3 regions of the Arthrobacter sp. BGA-UO-ETr-C19 genome follow, and region 2 is predicted to be linked to each of the others. Evidence: riboswitches for the same ligand, from Rfam matches in the RefSeq annotation. Region 2 holds a riboswitch; each other region holds the start of a gene.
The links. A riboswitch is a leader RNA that binds a small molecule or an ion and turns the genes downstream of it on or off. The one in region 2 is predicted to bind cyclic di-AMP.
Positions count from the first base shown of each region.

Region 1 (2,194 bases), on a different contig from region 2:
CCCGGGGCCGCCGCCGCGCGTCCGGTCCCGCTCCGGAGCCGCGCCTCGCGGAGGCCGTTGCCGCGGACCGTCCCCGGGACGCCCAGCGTGAAGCGCGCCGCCGCCGCCGGGGTCCGTTCCGCCAGGTTACGGATTTCGCCTCAGCCAGTGGCGTTGGGCAGAAAGCCGGCGTAGCCCTTGCGGCCACAGGCCTGCTGCTGACAGTTACTGTCCCCGCCACCAGCCCTGTCCTGGCTGCCGGAGAGCAGCAGGGAGGGGCGTCAGCGTCCGCTGCCTCACCGGCCCAGCCGAAGGTATCGGCTGAAGCGGCGGCAAAGATCGACTTCAGCCGCACGTCGGTCTCCACCACCGGTGACCCGGACGGAAAGCTCAAGCAACTCCTGAGTGCCCAGTCGGCCGGCAGCATCAGCCGTTCGGCCTCGGTGGGCACCTTGGGAGGGCCGCTGACCACGCTGGTCAAGTCCTCGCCGTTCGGTTACCGGGTCAGCCCGATCACCGGCGGCGCCGGCGAGTTCCACCGTGGGCAGGACTTCGCCGCCCAGTGCGGCACCGAGGTACTGGCCGCAGCCAGCGGCACGGTGACGTTCGCCGGATGGCACCCCTACGGGGGAGGCAACCGCGTGGTGATCGATCACGGGAACGGCCTGGAGACCACGTATAACCACCTGTCGTCCTCCAGCGTCCAGGTTGGCCAAAAGGTCACCCGGGGCGAAGTGATCGCCCTCAGCGGGACCACAGGGGCCTCCACCGGCTGCCACCTCCATTTCGAAGTGATGGTCAACGGCGACGTCGTTGATCCCACCGGCTGGCTCTGAGGCAAGCCGAGTGAGCACTCTCATTCCTGTGACACGCCGTGACCTGAATGTGACATTGGCTCCGAACTGCTGTACCGTCTAAACCGCGTCAACTTTTCCGAAGTTGACGCTCTTGAGTGGATTGCCTAACTCTGCCACCGCTCAAGGTCCGTTCGCATTACATCGTCTGGCAGGGGCGGGGGAACCAATTTTGGTCTTCGCAAGAAGGCCTTGGGGTTAAGTCGCAATGCTTCCCAGGAAGCGGAGCGGCCGGGTGACTCCCATCCGAATCCGACAGCTCACCTCGCAGGCATTGGGAGAGGCTACCTTCGTGTCTTCACGCCACAATGCCGCGCGCCACCGCGCGCAGACGGTTCGTATGAACCCGTTGGACTCCGTGTCCAAGGCGGTTAGCGCCAATGCCGGCACAGTAGGTCGCCAGGCAGCTGTCATCGCAGCTGCTTCAGGACTCATCCTGAGCGTTGGCATGCCTGCCAACGCAGCCGACGCCAACATTGGTGTTTCCGCCTCCTCGGAGACCGGATCCCAGGCCGCGCAGCTTGCTGTGACCGCCGCGCCCACCGCCACTGTCTCCTTCGAGCGTCCTGCCGTCACTACGGTGGCAGCCCCGGTCGCCGAAACCATCGCTCCGCAGTCGAACGATGAGAGCCAGACGGCCGACGCAGGCCAGGCCGCCAATGAGATCGCAGGTGCGGCCCAGGCCGTCACCGCCAAGTCCACCGATGGTGCGGCCTCCGCCGCAGCTTCCGGACTGGCCGCAATCGCATACACCGGCATCGGCAGCCCCTACGTCTGGGGCGGCACCACGCCCAGCGGCTGGGACTGCTCCGGCTTTACCCAGTGGGTTTACGCTCAGGCAGGCATCAGCATTCCCCGCGTCAACGCGTGGAACGCCATGAAGCCCACCTCCACGCCTGCTCCCGGCGACCTGGTCATGCAGAACGGCGGCGCCCACGTGGGCATCTACGTCGGCAACGGCATGATGATCAGCGCGCTGAACCCCTCGCAGGGCACTCTCCTGCACGCGGTGTCCGCAACGGGCACGTCCGCTTTTTACACCCTTCGCTAAGAATCCGATTCGAGGCGGGCCGGCTTACCCCCAAGATGCCGGCGCGTCGATAACCCATGGCCTGCTACCGCGGGTCCGTGGAACACGAAAGAGAGAAATTAATGACTACTCGTGCGACCATTGCACGGCACCGCGCCGAGGTCACGAAGACCAACTCGCTGGCTGTCATTGCCAAGGCTGTCGGCGACAACGCCGGTGGCGTGGGCCGCCAGGCAGCAGTTATCGCTGCTGCTTCCGGTCTTGTCCTGACCAGCGGCATCGCCGCCAACGCCGCTGAGACCAACGTCCAGCGCGAATCCGCCGCAGCTTC
Region 1 covers NZ_JCAQPC010000007.1:147,092-149,285, reverse strand. The annotation lists gene AC57BR_RS02740 (M23 family metallopeptidase) at 1-815, shown strand, start outside; cyclic di-AMP (ydaO/yuaA leader) riboswitch at 952-1,121, shown strand; gene AC57BR_RS02735 (C40 family peptidase) at 1,174-1,884, shown strand; gene AC57BR_RS02730 (NlpC/P60 family protein) at 1,986-2,194, shown strand, end outside.
Region 1: linked by a shared signal. The riboswitch ahead of AC57BR_RS02735 (C40 family peptidase) and the one ahead of AC57BR_RS13220 (NlpC/P60 family protein) in region 2 are both predicted to bind cyclic di-AMP.

Region 2 (2,194 bases):
TCCTCCTGACGGTCCTCGCTATAGGGGCCGGGATCGACGTCCCCACCGTCCAGGACAAGGGACAACTGCCGGAAAGCCTGCCCACACTGTTCATCCCTCAGGTGCCTCTGACGTGGGAAACCTTCCAGACCATCGCCCCGTTCTCGCTGTCCATGGCGCTCGTGGGGCTGCTGGAATCCCTGATGACGGCCAAACTGGTGGACGACATCACCGATACCCGCTCCAACAAGACCCGCGAATCCTGGGGACAGGGCGTGGCCAACATCGTCACCGGCTTCCTGGGCGGCATGGGCGGCTGCGCCGTGATCGGGCAGACCATGATCAACGTCAAGGGCTCCGGCGCCAGGAGCCGGGTGTCCACATTCCTCGCGGGCGTCTTCCTGCTGGTACTGGTGGTGACCCTGGGCGACATCGTGGGCCTGATCCCCATGGCGGCGCTGGTGGCGGTGATGATCTTCGTCTCGGCCATCACGTTCGACTGGCACTCTGTTGCACCGGCAACGCTTAGGCGGATGCCAAAATCGGAAACCGCAGTCATGCTGATCACCGTCGGCACGGTGGTGGTCACGCACAACCTGGCGATCGGCGTCGGGGTCGGGGTGCTGGCAGCGATGGCGATGTTCGCCCGCCGGGTTGCCCATTTCGCCACCGTGGAGCGGACGGAAGTAGAGCTCAACGGCCGGACGCTGGCCACCTACACCGTGGACGGCGAACTGTTCTTCGCCTCTTCCAACGACCTCTACACCCAGTTCAACTACGCCCGCGACGCCGAGCCGGACATCGACGGCGTGGTAATCGACCTGCACGCCTCGCACCTGTGGGATGCCTCAACCATCGCCGTGCTGGACGCGGTCACGGAGAAATACCGCAGGCACGGCCGCGAGGTGGAACTGATCGGCCTCAACTCGGCCAGCATCCAGATGCGGGAGCGGCTGGCCGGCAAGCTCAACGCCGCAGAGTGAGGTTCACCACAAAAATCAGACCCCGATCCCTTACCTGACGCGGGCCAATACGAAATGAACGACACGGCCCCGTTACCTTAATGTGACATTGAGCGAAGCCTCCCGTACCGTGAAAAACGTGCCTTTTCACCGACGAGGCACTCCCGCGCTGATTGCCTAACTCTGCCGCAGCCCGAGGAATCAATCGAAGACCCATGTCCGGCAGAGACGGGGAAACCACTTTTCGGCCTGCTTGCAGCGGGCCTTGGGGTGAAGCCGCGCAGTTCCTGACCACGCTCAGGACCGCGGCCGGGTGCCTCCCATCCGAATCCGACAGCTCACCTCGCAGGCATCGGGAGAGGCTTCTTCATGTCGTTCCGCTTTATTTCTGGCCGCCGTGCTGCGGCCGCCCGCTCCAATCCGTTCACCCGCATTGCCTCCGCAAACTCCGGCATCGGCCGCCAGGCAGCCGTGATCCTCGCCGCCTCCGGGCTGGCATTCACGGGCACCGTTGCGGCCAACGCCGGCGGCGCCGCCCCGGCCCAGCCGGCTCCGGCCGCCGCCCCCGAGGCTGCCAGCCAGGTGCAGGCTCCCCTGAACGCTGCCTCCGGCGTCAAGATCGAGTTTGAACGCACCGCGGTCACGTCGGCCCCGGCTCCCGTGGTGGCGGCACCCGTCGTCGAAAAGCCGGTGGTGAAGAAGGCCGCGGCACCTGCCGCCGCCCCCGTCGCTGCCGCCGCGCCCGCCAAGGCTGCAGCAGCACCCGCACCGAAGGTCACCGTCAAGGCTGCGGCACCCGCACCGAAGGTCACCGTCAAGGCTGCGGCAGGTGCCAACGCAACCATGCTCGCTTCGGCCTACGCCCAGATTGGCATCACGCAGGACTGCACCGCCATGGTGGAGAAGGCCCTCGGCGCCGCCGGCATCCACGTGGGCGACCTCGCCCCGATGCAGTTCCTGAGCCACGGCAAGGTAGTCTCCACCCCGCAGCCCGGCGACATGGTGGTGCAGTCCGGCCACGTGGCCATCTACGCCGGCGCCGGCAAGGTCATCAGCGGCGGCATGAACGGCATCAATGCCACCATGGCGCACCCGCTGTCCTGGCTCACTGCCACCGGCCCCGTCACGTTCGTGCGCGCAGCCTAGCAGAGCTGAAAAACCGCCGTGTTCCGCTGCCTTGGGGGCGGCGGAACGCGGCCACCCCCAAGGTGCTCCCACCTTTCTACAAGGACGGTGGAACACACTGGCTATGC
Region 2 covers NZ_JCAQPC010000021.1:37,612-39,805, reverse strand. The annotation lists gene AC57BR_RS13225 (SulP family inorganic anion transporter) at 1-962, shown strand, start outside; cyclic di-AMP (ydaO/yuaA leader) riboswitch at 1,142-1,307, shown strand; gene AC57BR_RS13220 (NlpC/P60 family protein) at 1,311-2,087, shown strand.

Region 3 (2,194 bases), on a different contig from region 2:
GTGCCAGTTCAGCGCGCCGCACGGGGAGTCGTAGCGCTCCTTGATGTAGTCCAGGCCCCAGTTGATCTGGGTGCGGTAGTTGGTGCGGTAGTCCGCCCCGGCGCTCGCCATCTTCTCGGCGGGCAGCGACTGGACGATGCCGTACGCGCCGCTGCTGGCGTTGGTGGCCGTGGTGCGCCATTCCGATTCCTTGGTCCAGAGCCGCTTCAGGCACTGCATCTGGTCTGCGGACCAGCCAAAGGAGCCAAGCTTGCTGGCCGCGTAGGCCTGAGCGCCGGCGGGATCGTTCAAGGCAACAGGGGCCGCGGCCTTGGCCCTGGCGGCGGCGGCAGCCTTGGCAGCGGCGGCCTTGGCAGCAGCAGCCTGGGTGGCGGCAGCCTGGGCCTTGGCAACTGCGGCGGCGTTGGCCGCGGCAGCATTCTTAGCAGCGGCTGCCTTGGCAGCGGCGGCTTTCGCGGCGGCAGTCTTGGCGGCGGCAGCCTTGGCAGCGGCAGCCTTCGTTGCCGCCGCAGCCGTGGCCGCGGACTCCTTGGCGGCCGACTGCGGAGCGATGGACGCCGCGGACGGGGCGGGGAGGGCGGAGATCAGCGTCTTGTCGAAGCTCAGCGTCTGCCCCGCGTCGGCGGTGGCCGCGGACGTCGCGGAGGCGGACGGCGTAGCCTGATCGGCCGCGTGGCCGGCGGCGCCGACACCAACGAGCACGGCGGCGGCGGTGGTCAGGACAGCTGCCCGGCGCCCGAAGGACGGAAGGCCTGCGGCGAAACGGCCAAATGCACTCTTAGGCTGGGCAGGCTCGGCGCGGTGACGGGAAATCTTGCTGTCGGACTGCTTGGAGGCGCGTTCAGGGCGCGCCTGAGTCTTAAATTCAGACATGGTGGATTGCCTCTCAACACCTGCGGAGTTAGCTGTCGGGTTCGGATGAGGTCATCCGGCCGCACGGAAAATTCACGTGTCGGCTTCACCCCAAGGGCTGATGCGGAAAGCCCGGGACTCTGGTTCCCCCGCCTCTGCCTGATCTAGCGGAATCCGGGAAGCGGCAGAGCTGGGCGTCAATCCGGACATGCGGTCCTAGTGGCGGCCGCACGCTATCGACGGTACAGGAGGCTTTTGATTAAGTCACATTTAGGTAACGGACATCACGACGCCGGCGCGGCGCCTTGCGTGGGCAGGCGGACGGCAAATTCCGTCCGGCCAGGCCGGGACGTGACCTCCACTGTGCCGCCGTGCGCCGCCACAATGGACTGCACGATGGACAGGCCCAGGCCGCTGGTTCCCTCGGCCGACGCGACCCCCGGTTCTCCCCGTGAAGCCGCGGTATGGAGGGCCGTTCCCGCGGTTCCGCTGCCGGCAGCAGAACCCGTAGCCGCTGCGGCTGCCGGCGCCAGGGACGACTGCACCGGCGTCGCCCGTGACGCGTCTGCGCGGGCGAAGCGCGCGAACACTTTGTCCACGAACTCAGGCGGGATGCCAGCGCCGTCGTCCGTGACCGTAATCACAGCGCTGCCGTCGGCCGACCGCATCACGCCGGTGGTCACCGTGGTGCCGGGCGGGGTGTGCTTGCGGGCATTGGAGAGCAGGTTCACCAGGACCTGGTGCAGCTGTGAGGCATCGCCCCGGACTGACACGGGTTCCTCCGGAAGATCGAGGTGCCACGCCCGGTCCGGCGCCATGACTTTTTCGTCGCTGACGGTCTCGATGACGAGCTGCGTGAGGTCGACGTCGCTGAGCTTGAGTGGCTGGCCCTCGTCGAGCCGGGCAAGCAGCAGAAGGTCCTCCACCAGGGCGGTCATGCGCTCCGACTGGCTCTGCACTCGTGCAAGGGACCGCTGGCCGTCCGGGGTGAACTTTTCGGTCATGCGCATCAGCTCGGTGTAACCGCGGATGGCGGTGAGCGGCGTCCGGAGCTCGTGGGAGGCATCCGCCACGAACTGCCGCACCTTCATTTCGCTTTCCTGCCGCGCTTCCAGCGCGTTGGAGACGTTGTCCAGCATCTGGTTCAGGGCGTGCCCCACGCTGCCCACTTCGGTTCCGGGATGGGCGTTCGACGGCGGGACACGGACGGCGAGTGCCACCTCACCGGCGTCCAGCGGCAGGCGCGACACCTGGGTGGCCACCTCGGAGAGCTGCTCCAGCGGTTTCATGGTGCGGCGGATGAGCACCGTCCCGGCCAGGCCGATCAGCACGAGTCCGCCCA
Region 3 covers NZ_JCAQPC010000008.1:60,500-62,693, reverse strand. The annotation lists gene AC57BR_RS03345 (aggregation-promoting factor C-terminal-like domain-containing protein) at 1-873, opposite strand, end outside; cyclic di-AMP (ydaO/yuaA leader) riboswitch at 879-1,042, opposite strand; gene AC57BR_RS03340 (sensor histidine kinase) at 1,137-2,194, opposite strand, start outside.
Region 3: linked by a shared signal. The riboswitch ahead of AC57BR_RS03345 (aggregation-promoting factor C-terminal-like domain-containing protein) and the one ahead of AC57BR_RS13220 (NlpC/P60 family protein) in region 2 are both predicted to bind cyclic di-AMP.